DNA from 4 places in the Xenorhabdus sp. Sc-CR9 genome. Region 3 is predicted to be linked to each of the others. Evidence: predicted binding sites of a transcription regulator. Region 3 holds the regulator's gene; each other region holds the start of a gene.
What was found. The regulator CRP, encoded in region 3, controls carbon source genes, mostly activating them, when cyclic AMP is high. The targets are predictions, from matches to a motif close to ATGTGANNNNNNTCACAT.

Region 1 (3,219 bases), on a different contig from region 3:
TGCGCTGGGAGAATATTTTGAGCGCTTATCGACAAATTATTTCTTTGCTGATTTTTATCTTGGCGATGCGGTAGCCAATGGTGAATTTATTTATTATCCAAATGAAAAATGGTTTCCATTACCAGAAGATGATTCCCTGCCAGAAGGCATTTTAGACGAACGTCTCCATCATTTTTACAACCCAGACAATGCCCTCAATGCCAGCCAATTGATTGATCTTCAATCAGGCAATGAAGATCGCGGGATCTGCGCCCTGCCATTCTCTCGTCAGTCAGATAATCAAACTATTTATATTCCGATGAACATTATCGGAAACCTGTATGTTTCAAATGGTATGTCAGCCGGTAATACCATTAACGAAGCGCGCGTTCAGGGATTATCTGAAGTGTTCGAACGCTATGTGAAAAACCGCATTATTGCAGAACTCATCAGCTTGCCTGAAATCCCACAAGACGTTATGAACCGCTACCCTAGCGTAGTTGAGTCCGTCAATAAATTGCAGGAAGAAGGCTTCCCGATTTATTGCTACGATGCTTCACTCGGCGGCCAATTCCCGGTCATTTGCGTTGTATTACTCAATCCGAATAATGGAACTTGCTTTGCATCCTTTGGTGCCCATCCTGATTTTGGCGTTGCACTGGAACGTACTGTCACAGAGTTGCTGCAAGGGCGCAGCCTGAAAGATCTGGATGTCTTCACTCCACCCAGTTTCGATGATGAAGAAGTTTCTGAGCATACTAATCTGGAAACTCACTTTATTGATTCAAGCGGCGCGATCAGTTGGGATCTATTTAAACAAGATGCTGATTATGAGTTTGCTGACTGGAATTTCAGCGGAACAACAGAAGAAGAATTTGACACTTTGATGGGGATCTTCAATACACTGGATGCTGACGTCTACATTGCTGATTATGAGCATCTTGGCGTTTATGCCTGCCGTATTCTGGTCCCGGGTATGTCAGATATTTATCCAGTTGAAGATCTGCATATTGCCAATAACACCATGGGAACTCATCTTCGTGATACCATTCTGGCGTTACCGGTAAGCCAATGGCAACCAGAAGAATATCTCGCTTTCCTTGAACAATTGGATGATGAGGGGTTAGATGATTTCACCCGTATTCGTGAATTGCTGGGAATTGCTGCGGGCAAAGATAACGGTTGGAGCAACCTGCGTATCGGTGAATTGAAATCCATGCTGGCATTGGCTGGTAACGATCTGGAACAAGCGCTGATTTGGGTTGAATGGACACAAGATTTCAATACTTCTATTTTCACCGCTGAGCGAGCAAATTATTACCGCTGCCTGCAAACTTTATTGTTATTGACCCAAGAAGAGGATCGCAAACCAGAACAATATTATCAGGTGTTTGTGAAAATGTATGGTCAGGATACTGTTGATGCAGCTTCCGCTGCTATTGCCGGAGAGAACTGTTTCTACGGTTTATGGTCTATCGATTCAGAGTTGAAATCATTACCAGCACATCAGGCATTATTGAATGCCTATGAAAAATTGCAAAAAGCCAAGCGTAAATTTTGGGCAAATAAATAAACGATTAGATTAAAGTTTATTAAAAGTAAAATTCAGGTTAAATATAGTTTATATTAAAACAACAAATAAATGACAATTTAACCTGTTATTTTACTTTTTATGTCTGAAATCTCCCTATCTGTCCCTATAAAATATTTTTATAGATTTTAAAAAATATTTTATACATATAAATCAATACATTAAAGTCAAAAAGCCATATTCGGGTCATCATATTTCACCAGACTTTAAGACTAATATGATCCATATCAAATTCAGATCAGTATCGGTTTGTTACTATCATTGCGTGCTATATTAATTAAGGATAAAGAGAGTGTTAGGATGAAAACTGACAACCCTTTTAATTTATTTCCACCTGCTGTAATGGCACAAATCGCTGATGATAGTGGTGTATATAAAGTCAATAAACACCCCGCAGTGACTTACTTATCGGCAATCATGGCGGGTGTGTTTATCTCCATTGCTTTTGTTTTTTATATTACGGCAACAACAGGAACCTCTTCCATTCCTTATGGATTGGCAAAATTAACGGGGGGACTCTGCTTTTCTCTTGGCCTAATGCTGGTGGTTGTATGTGGTGCCGATCTCTTCACTTCTACCGTACTGACAATCATTTCAAAAGCGACAGGGCGTATTACTTGGTCACAGATGCTAAAAAACTGGATTAACGTTTATATTGGTAATCTGATTGGCGCACTGTTTTTCGTGGCCTTAATCTGGTACTCAGGACAATATACCGTTGCCAATGGTATCTGGGGGCTGAATGTATTACAAACAGCTGATCATAAAATGCACCATTCCTTTATTGAAGCGATTTGTTTAGGCATTTTAGCTAATCTGATGGTATGCCTTGCGGTCTGGATGAGCTATGCCGGACGCAGCCTGATCGATAAACTATTCGCGCTGATACTGCCAATTGGCATGTTTGTCGCCAGTGGCTTTGAACACAGTATCGCTAACATATTTTTAATTCCGTTCGGGATCACCATCAAAAATTTCGCGCCTGAAGAATTCTGGCTGAAAGTAGGAGTTACTCCCGAGCAGTTTCCGCAACTCACCGTTTCGAATTTTATTACCGATAATCTGATCCCTGTAACGATAGGTAACATTATCGGTGGTGCTGTATTGGTTGGGTTGACTTATTGGATCATCTATTTACGCGGTGGCAAAAAGAATTAATTCGCCTCCACGCCAGATTTCTTAAAAGTTCCACTGTTAAAAGGTAGAAGTATCATGTCCGAGTTAAATGAAAAATTTTCTGTTGCATGGCAAGGATTTAACGAAGGTAGCTGGCAGAATAAAGTCGACGTTCGTGACTTCATCCAGAAAAATTATATCCCGTATGAAGGTGACGAATCGTTCCTTGCAGGCGCCACAAAATCGACAGATGTTTTGTGGGAAAAAGTCATGGAAGGTATCAAAATCGAAAACCGCACTCATGCACCGGTAGATTTTGATACTGATGTTGCATCTACAATTACCTCTCATGATGCTGGTTATATTGAAAAAGATCTGGAACAAATCGTTGGCCTGCAAACCGAAGCGCCTCTGAAACGAGCCATTATTCCATTTGGTGGCATTAAAATGGTTGAAGGTTCTTGCAAAGCCTACAATCGCAATCTCGATCCAAAACTGAAACAAATTTTTACTGACTATCGCAAAACCCATAA
Region 2 (3,219 bases), on a different contig from region 3:
GCATTCAGCGACATGCTGCAAAAATGGACTCGTTCCGGCACGTTGCAGGAACAAGTAGCGAACAAAATGCAGGAATGGTTCGATTCAGGTCTGCAACAATGGGATATCACCCGTGATGCGCCGTATTTCGGTTTTGAGATCCCTGATCAACCAGGCAAATATTTCTATGTCTGGCTGGACGCTCCAATTGGTTATATGGGTTCATTCAAGAACCTGTGTGACAAGCGGAGTGACCTGAATTTCGATGAATTCTGGGAGAAAGACTCCAAGACTGATCTCTATCATTTCATCGGCAAAGACATTGTTTATTTCCACAGTCTGTTCTGGCCTGCAATGCTGGAAGGCAGCAACTACCGTAAACCAACCAATCTGTTTGTTCACGGTTATATCACCGTTAACGGCACCAAGATGTCTAAATCCCGTGGGACTTTTATCAAGGCCGAAACCTATTTAAAACACCTTGATGCAGACTGCCTACGTTACTATTACGCTGCTAAGCTTTCTTCCCGCATTGATGATATAGACCTGAATCTGGAAGATTTTGTTCAACGTGTAAACAGTGATGTCGTTAACAAAGTAGTGAATCTTGCCTCACGCAATGCAGGTTTCATTAATAAGCGCTTTGGTGGCAAGCTGGCTGATCAACTCGCTGATCCTGAGTTGTACCAGAAGTTTGTTGATGCCGCACAGGTTATCGCAGAAGATTTCACTAATCGCGAATTTGGTAAGGCAATCCGTGAAATCATGGCACTGGCTGACCTCGCTAACCGCTATGTTGATGAACAAGCACCGTGGGTTGTAGCGAAACAAGAAGGCCGTGACGCCGATCTTCAGGCTATCTGTTCAATGGGAATTAACTTGTTCCGTGTGCTGATGACTTACCTGAAACCCGTCCTTCCGGGCTTGTCCGCACGTACAGAAGCATTCTTGAATACAGAACTGACTTGGGATGGTATCCGTCAACCTCTGCTGAGCCATGACGTTTCCCCATTCAAAGCTCTTTTTAACCGCATCGAGATGGCTAAAATTGAAGCGATGGTTGCTGATTCAAAAGAGAACATCGAGCCTAAAAAAACGGTAACAGGCCCGCTGGCAGATGATCCGATTCAGGACACCATCACATTTGATGATTTTGCCAAGATTGACCTGCGGATCGCATTGATCAAACAGGCAGATTTTGTCGAAGGTTCAGACAAATTGCTGAAATTATCCCTTGATATCGGGGGCGAAACTCGTCAGGTTTTTTCTGGGATTCGTTCTGCTTATCCTGATCCGAAAATGTTAGAAAATCGTTTGACCGTGATGGTTGCCAACCTCGCACCACGCAAAATGCGCTTTGGCATTTCAGAAGGCATGGTAATGGCAGCAGGCTCCGGCGGAAAAGAAATTTTCCTGTTAAGCCCGGACAGCGGCGCACAACCAGGCATGCAGGTTAAATAATCGCTATATACTGACAGAATATTAATTATTACCAGACAACATTATTGTTGTAAAGATAGTAAAGCGGGCTAAAAAAAGCCCGCTTTTTTATGTGATGTATGGCACATTTAGAAAGTTAATCGTATGATGAACTCTCCCTATATTGAGGAATTATCGATTATGTCTTTCCAAAACATGCTGATGATAGGCTGGCAATATCTGCGCGCATTCGCACTGCTCTATTTGTGCTTGATCGCGGGGAATATCATTTCAGCATTCCTTCCTTTCTCTCTTCCCGGTAGTATTATTGGTTTACTTATCCTTTTCGGTTTACTGGCATTCCAAATTATTCCCCCACATTGGGTGAAGCCAAGTTGTAGTCTGTTGATGAAGAACATGACATTACTCTTTTTGCCTATTGGGGTGGGGATCATGAATTATTACCCACAACTCAGCCAACAAATGTTCCCAATCGTTCTTTCCTGTGTCGTCAGTACAGTGATTGTCATGATTGCCGTTGCTTACAGTTCCCACTATATCCATCGCGAACGCATCATTATTGGTTCCAAACAAGAAGCAACTACTACATCACAACAACTTGAAGAGAAAGAAAAATGTTGAGCTATATCTGGTGGTCACTGCCATTAACACTACTTGTATTTTATCTAGCCAAAAGACTGTCTATACGATTAAAACTTCCTATATTTAATCCCTTATTGATATCAATAACCATTATCATTCCTTTGCTCTTGATGACACATACATCATATGAGCACTATTTTGCAGGCAGCCGGATATTAAACGATTTGCTGCAACCAGCCGTAGTCGCTCTTGCTTTTCCTCTTTATGAACAACTGCACCAAATCCGTACTCAGTGGAAATCAATCATTACCATTTGTTTTATCGGCTGTATTGTCGCAATGGTAACCGGTACAGCTATAGCATTATGGGCAGGTGCAACACCTGAAATCGCAGCCTCAATTCTGCCTAAATCTGTGACAACCCCTATCGCTATGGCGGTAGCCAATTCCATCGGTGGGATTCCTGCCATCAGCGCCGCTTGTGTGATCATGGTGGGTATTTTAGGTTCTATCTTCGGTCATAACCTATTTAATCTTCTTAAAATAAAAACGAAGGTTTCCCGAGGATTGGCTATGGGTACAGCAGCTCATGCCGTAGGAACCGCCCGCTGTGCTGAGGTAGATCATACTGAAGGTGCATACAGTTCACTGGCCCTGATGACCTGCGGCATTATTACTTCACTGATTGCACCTTTTTTATTCCCGATACTGCTTCACTTATTTAGTTGATTATTCTACAAATGATTTTCATCTAAATAGTTATCAAACCGTAATAAAAAAGTGAAAGAATTAATAAAAATCATAACAATTTGATTTGTATTGCTATAATAATAGCTTTATTGCACAAATTTCATTGATTTTATGGTTGTTATCACATTACAAACCTAAACAGACATCCTAGAATGTCCTTCAATTAATTTGGAGATCATTCTATGCAAGCTCGTTTTAACGCTATTTGGTCAGAAATCACCCCTAAACTGCAACAAGCTTTGTTGCCTTATATCGGAAGTGACGATTTTCCAGCCATGCTGACAACGGAGCAGGTTGAGTCCATCAAGCGGAACAGTGGCTTTGATGATCACGCTTTGGCATTTGCCTTATTGCCATTAGCTGCTGCCTGCTCTATTGCTCCTATTTCTCATTTTTATGTCGGTGCAGTTGCACGGGGAGAAAGTGGTAATCTCTATTTTGGCGCCAATATGGAATTTCCGGGAGTGCC
Region 3 (3,219 bases):
TTGACCATGGTCAGCGTGATTTTGGTTATGCAGTCTTTGGCAAAGTGGTAAAAGGCATGGATGTGGTTGATAAAATTTCTCAGGTCAAGACAGAAAATGTTGGTCCTTATCAAAATGTACCAGCAAAGCCTATCGTGATCTTGTCAGCCAAGATCGAGCCTTAATCTTTCAATCTCCTGTTTTGTAGGCTGTTCTCACTCACCCCAGAAACATAGCCGTCTATGTTTCTGGGGATTAATGAGAGATTCCTGCCTCTCACCAAGGGACAGTCTTCGGCTGGACAAATTCGTTCCCGACGAACTTGTCGGTTCCTTTACTGTCGCACTGCCTCTTGAAATCCATTGGTTATAAGCCATAAGTAGATACTCGGATAATCGCCCTTGATTGTTTGGGTTGCACTTTACTTCTCTGAGTTTCCCTTCTCTGTCGCTACTATTCTAACAGTGCTTCTGTGGTATGATGAGTACTTCGTTGCCGTTAATAGTGTTTATCTGATTTTATTTTACCGTGAGACATAATGCATAATACCCTAATGTGGGTAGGGTAACTTATAAAACTATAAAATCAGTAGGATATACTCCTATGTTATTAATAATAGATAATTACGACTCTTTTACATTCAATTTATATCAGTATTTTTGTGAGTTAGGGACAGAGGTTTTAGTTAAACGCAATGATGAGTTGCAGCTTGAAGATATCGAAAAGCTGGCACCCACGCATTTAGTGATTTCACCTGGGCCTTGTACGCCAAATGAAGCAGGGATCTCGCTGGAAGCGATTTCGCATTTTGCCGGAAAGTTACCTATTCTCGGTGTGTGTTTGGGGCATCAGGCGATAGGGCAAGCTTTTGGTGCGAGCATAGTCAAAGCCCGTGAAGTGATGCATGGAAAAACCAGTTTGCTCCATCATTGTCAGCAGGGGGTATTCAAGGGATTGGATCATCCATTGACCGTCACTCGTTATCACTCTTTGGTTATTGCTGCGGAAACCCTTCCGGCATCATTTGAAGTAACGGCATGGAGCCAACGCAATGGTGATGTGGATGAAATCATGGGGATACGCCACCGTACTTTGCCACTGGAAGGGGTGCAATTTCACCCAGAAAGTATTCTTAGTGAGCAAGGACATGAGTTGTTGAATAATTTTCTTAAATATTAATCTGGTAACACCAAACCCCTCACTCTACTGTTTTTTTATTTGCTATAATGTGGTTTTTTATTCATATTTAATGACTATTATTTCACTTAGATGTGGTAAATATAAAAACAAGGTGAGGGAAATGGTAGGAAATCCTCTGGCTTGTTCTGTTGGTTGTGCAGCTCTGGATATTATCAATACGCCAGAAGTATTGGCCGGAGTGGAAGAACGTCATGATATGATCATTTGCGCATTGGAGAATCTGAACCAAAAATATGGCATTTTTCAGGAAATTCGTGGAAAAGGGCTGCTTATCGGCGCTGTATTGAAAAAAGAGTATCAGAGTAAATCCAGAGATATATTGCAGAAAGTGGTTGAACAGGGGTTGATGTTATTGAGTGCAGGAGACGGTATTCTGCGTTTTACGCCGTCATTGGTGATTCCTGAGGATGATATAGCAGAAGGCATGGCACGGCTGGATATAGCGATAACGCGGTGGTTAGATAAATAAGCTGGCAGCCAGATAAAGCAATAACAGAACAAAGAAGCCAGTGGGAATCTCGTAGATTACACTGGCCCGGTTTTTCAGGAACTAACGGGTCCCATAAACGACAATAGTTTTACCATGTGCAGAGATCAGGTTTTGATCTTCCAGCATTTTCAGAATGCGGCCAACTGTTTCACGTGAACAACCTACAATTTGTCCAATCTCCTGACGTGTGATTTTAATCTGCATACCATCAGGGTGAGTCATCGCATCAGGCTGCTTAGCCAGATTGAGTAATGTTTGGGCGATACGGCCTGTAACGTCCAGAAAGGCCAAGTTACCCACTTTTTCGGAAGTTGTTTGCAGGCGACTTGCCATCTGAGCAGATAAACGCATTAGAATGTCAGGATTAACCTGAATTAACTGACGGAATTTCTTGTAAGAAATTTCAGCCACTTCACAGGCGCTTTTAGCGCGCACCCATGCTGTACGTTCTTGCCCCTCTTCAAACAATCCAAGTTCACCAATGAAGTCTCCCTGATTTAAATAAGAGAGAATCATCTCTTTACCTTCTTCATCTTTTATTAGAACAGCAACTGAACCTTTAACAATGTAGTAAAGCGTTTCTGCTTTCTCGCCTTGATGAATAAGCGTGCTCTTGGATGGATATTTGTGAATATGGCAGTGTGACAAAAACCATTCAAGAGTAGGGTCTGTTTGTGGCTTGCCGAGAACCATTCGCTTTATCCTCTGTTGTTATTTCTGCCTTTATGAAGTGAGAAACAGGCCGTTTCTCTTAAGGCTAGTTTTATAAAGTCAATAGATTAACATATTAACTTGCTGAAAAACTGACAAACGAGAATTTTATATGGATTATAAAAATTTCAATATACAAGTGTATTGATCTTAACCCATATACCTTGCCAGTCTCGCATGTAGACTTGTTTGTAACACAGGAAAACGTTTCTGTCTTCTCTTGTATCGCTTCAGCATATTAAACTGGTTATCAGATTACCAGAAATTGGTCTAGAGACGTGGTCTTATTGATTTTATATTTATAATAACGAAAGATAATGCTGAATACTGTCCTTTTAGTGAAGTATTTCACGTTGTTTTTGCATGTATTAGTTCTTCATGGTTATGATTTTTATCAGGCTGATTTATCGCCACATAAATCACTTATTTATTTTAATAAAACAGGCGGCATTATTTTTTGTTACCTGTTTTATTAAAAATAAAATGAAGCCTAGATCATGAGATCTTTTTACCTTCCAGTAATTGTTTGACGAGCGGTGCCATAATTAACTCCATAGCCAATCCCATTTTTCCACCCGGCACGACGATAGTATTTATACTGGAAATAAATGAACCCTGAAGCATTGCCAGTAAATAGGGAAAATCAATTTGGCTTAGACCTCGAAAACGAATCACGATAAAACTTTCGTCTAACGAAGGAATGGCCTTGGCAGAAAAAGGATTAGAGGTATCAACAGTGGGAACGCGCTGAAAGTTGATGTGTGTGCGTGAAAATTGAGGAGTGATATAGCGAATATAATCGTCCATTGAGCGAACAACAGAATCCATAACAGCTTCTT
Region 4 (3,219 bases), on a different contig from region 3:
TGGTGCGGATACAATTGTTGTAATCAGGACAGTTCCTTCACAGCTTTACTATACACCCCAGTGGTTCAAGCGTATGGAGCGTTGGTTGGAAGACAGCAGTCTGCAAAAAATGGTTAAGATGGTTAATCTCCATGCCAACAGTTACCGCCGGACGCAAAAATTTATCGAAAATCCACCGGATGATGTGCAGATCTTTGAAATCTATCCACCAGCCCCATTGGCGACAATGGCATTGGGAAGCCGAATTAGTGTATTGAATCAGGATTATCATTTGGGGAGACGCTGCGGGCGATATTTTTTGGCAACGATTGGGCATACGTTTGTGGACGGAAAATTTGGGCATATTGAACGTAAAAGCTATGGTGTATGTCGCAGCGGATTAAATTCAGATAGTGTCAATCATAGCTGCTTTCGGCGGAACCATTTCCTGAATCACGCCAATCCTCTGATAGTGGGGACACCTGCCTCTGATGTGATAGACAACACACAGGCAACAGAGCAGATCATGATGGATAATTTGGATAATTAGATGTTTATTGATACACATTGCCACTTTGATTTTTCGCCTTTTGCTGGCGATGAAATAAAAAGTCTGGAACAAGCCAGAAAAGTGGGTGTAGAAAAAATTATCGTGCCCACGGTAAGCCAAATAAATTTCCAGCGGGTTGCTGCATTGGCAGAGGCTTATCCTTCAATTTATGCTGCGTTCGGTTTACACCCGCTTTATATCCGTCAACATCAAAATGCACATTTGGATGAGTTGAACCAACAGTTACAGAAAAAAAGCGCCAAATGTGTGGCGGTAGGCGAGATAGGCCTAGACCTTTATATGCCTGAACCGCAGTTTGAGATGCAAAAAAGTGTATTGGAAGCACAGCTGAAGCTGGCCAAACAGTATGATTTACCCGCGATACTTCATTCCAGAAAAAGTCATGACCAATTGGCCGCAATTTTACGAAAACATAAATTGCCACGTACTGGTGTGATTCATGGTTTTGCAGGAAGCTTGTCACAAGCCAAGGCTTTTATTGGCCTGGGATTTTATATTGGCGTAGGAGGAACCATTACTTATGACAGAGCACAAAAGACACGTAATACTATTTCACAGCTACCCTTGTCATCATTAGTGTTGGAAACTGATTCGCCTGATATGCCTCTGGCAGGATCCCAAGGCCAACCCAATCGACCTGAAAAAGTTGCACAAGTTTTTTCAGTACTGTGTGAATTGCGTACAGAATCACCGGATGAGATTGCCAATCAAATTTATCATAATAGTAGAGTACTATTTTTACTGGGCTGATTTTAATAGGCAAAACTCATTGAGTTTTTTAGCTGTGGCTTTATATAATCGGCTTCCATTAAACATTAATAATGTTTAACTTATATTCTCTGCTTATTTATTCTTTTTTTTACCTTTTTTCCCGCTAAATTATCTAATCCCACCGAAACCAGGCGGTTTTATGTGATGTGCATCTCATTTTTCGTTTTTATATTACTTTTTGCTGTATTAAATTGTGATGTTAGTTGCTTGTTCCTTTTTAGTACTAGGTATAATCAGCACACACACAATGTCAGTAGGAAATTACAAAAAAACTGACATATTTTTTATTATTCATTCAGTGAACAGGGATTCTTCCAATGCAACTCCTTATGAGCCTGGTCGGGATGGCAGTGCTGATTTTTATCGCAGTACTCTTCTCCAGTAACTATCGAGCTATTAAAATCCGTACTGTCCTGGGCGCCTTCCTGATTCAGATTGCTATTGGGGCATTTGTACTTTATGTACCCGCTGGTAAAGACATTCTGGGAGGAATGTCAGAAGGCGTTTCCAATGTGATTGGATATGGCCAGAAAGGAACAGACTTTATTTTTGGCGGATTGGTTTCCGACAAAATGTTTGAACTGTTTGGTGGCGGTGGTTTTGTTTTTGCCCTGCGTGTTCTGCCGGTAATTGTTTTCTTCTCCTCACTTATTGCCGTGCTTTATTATATGGGCGTTATGCAGCTTATCATCAAAATCTTGGGTGGTGGCTTGCAGAAAATACTGGGAACATCCCGGACTGAATCTTTGTCTGCAACCGCGAATATTTTCGTAGGTCAAACCGAAGCCCCTCTGGTTGTTCGTCCTTATATTTCTACCATGACTCAATCTGAGCTGTTCGCTGTTATGTGCGGTGGCTTGGCCTCTGTAGCGGGTTCAGTATTGGCGGGCTATGCCTCTATGGGTGTTCCATTGGAATACCTGATTGCAGCTTCATTTATGGCGGCACCGGGTGGTCTGCTGTTTGCGAAACTGATGGTGCCTGAAACCGAAGAAACACATGACACTACTGATGCGATGTCACTGATTGCAGCAGAAGAGCGTCCGGCAAATATCATCGATGCAGCCGCATCAGGTGCAGCATCTGGTATGCAATTGGCTCTGAACGTCGGTGCAATGTTGTTGGCATTCACCGCATTGATCGCTTTGTTAAACGGTATCCTGGGCGGTATCGGCGGTTGGTTCGATTATCCTCAATTATCCATGGAACTGGTACTGGGCTGGGCTTTTGCACCAATTGCTTATCTGATCGGGGTTCCGTGGCATGAAGCGACTATTGCAGGCTCTTTCATCGGCCAGAAACTGGTAGTCAATGAATTCGTCGCATTCATGAACTTTGGTGAATACCTGAAACCTGACAATGTTGTTCAGGCCGCAGGCCTGCAAGTACTTTCCGAACATACCAAAGCCATTATCTCCTTTGCTCTGTGTGGCTTCGCTAACTTGTCTTCTGTGGCTATTCTTCTGGGCGGCTTGGGCGGTATGGCACCAAACCGTCGCGGCGATATTGCTCGTTTCGGCTTGAAAGCTGTATTGGCAGGCTCACTCTCTAACTTGATGAGTGCAACTATTGCTGGGTTCTTCCTCTCTCTGTAAAACGTAGGAAGCGTAGCACTCAGGAAGCGTTATCAAATTGAATGCAGGTGAGATTTCTCACCTGCATTTGTTTTTCCCAACGCTATTTAATGTGACTTTTTTCACATTAAAATGTTTTCGTTTGCAAGCCATATTTTATTAGTGTGATTTGAAGCACTAATTATTGAACATTTACATGTTCAAATAATGATATGCAAAGACTTAATGAATCAAGTTGATATCTGTGGGGTCATGCAAGAAGAAAGCCAGTATAGTGCAGAAAGATTGCACAAAAATAGTGCGGAGAGAAGGAATTCAGTTGTT

Region 1: the regulator CRP is predicted to act here: its motif matches at 1,786-1,803, upstream of focA (formate transporter FocA).
Region 2: the regulator CRP is predicted to act here: its motif matches at 1,530-1,547, upstream of AACQ81_RS08735 (CidA/LrgA family protein).
Region 4: the regulator CRP is predicted to act here: its motif matches at 1,461-1,478, upstream of AACQ81_RS11105 (NupC/NupG family nucleoside CNT transporter).

Annotation. Positions count from the first base shown of each region.
Region 1 is NZ_CAWQTY010000167.1:65,653-68,871, forward strand. Features, by position in the region: gene ycaO (30S ribosomal protein S12 methylthiotransferase accessory factor YcaO) at 1-1,552, shown strand, start outside; gene focA (formate transporter FocA) at 1,871-2,728, shown strand; gene pflB (formate C-acetyltransferase) at 2,783-3,219, shown strand, end outside.
Region 2 is NZ_CAWQTY010000167.1:130,283-133,501, forward strand. Features, by position in the region: gene metG (methionine--tRNA ligase) at 1-1,440, shown strand, start outside; gene AACQ81_RS08735 (CidA/LrgA family protein) at 1,600-2,040, shown strand; gene AACQ81_RS08740 (CidB/LrgB family autolysis modulator) at 2,034-2,729, shown strand; gene cdd (cytidine deaminase) at 2,933-3,219, shown strand, end outside.
Region 3 is NZ_CAWQTY010000194.1:4,613-7,831, forward strand. Features, by position in the region: gene ppiA (peptidylprolyl isomerase A) at 1-164, shown strand, start outside; gene AACQ81_RS14190 (aminodeoxychorismate synthase component II) at 583-1,158, shown strand; gene AACQ81_RS14195 (aminotransferase class III-fold pyridoxal phosphate-dependent enzyme) at 1,280-1,648, shown strand; gene crp (cAMP-activated global transcriptional regulator CRP) at 1,730-2,362, opposite strand; gene AACQ81_RS14205 (phosphoribulokinase) at 2,876-3,219, opposite strand, start outside.
Region 4 is NZ_CAWQTY010000178.1:32,388-35,606, reverse strand. Features, by position in the region: gene AACQ81_RS11115 (patatin-like phospholipase family protein) at 1-529, shown strand, start outside; gene AACQ81_RS11110 (TatD family hydrolase) at 530-1,300, shown strand; gene AACQ81_RS11105 (NupC/NupG family nucleoside CNT transporter) at 1,651-2,916, shown strand.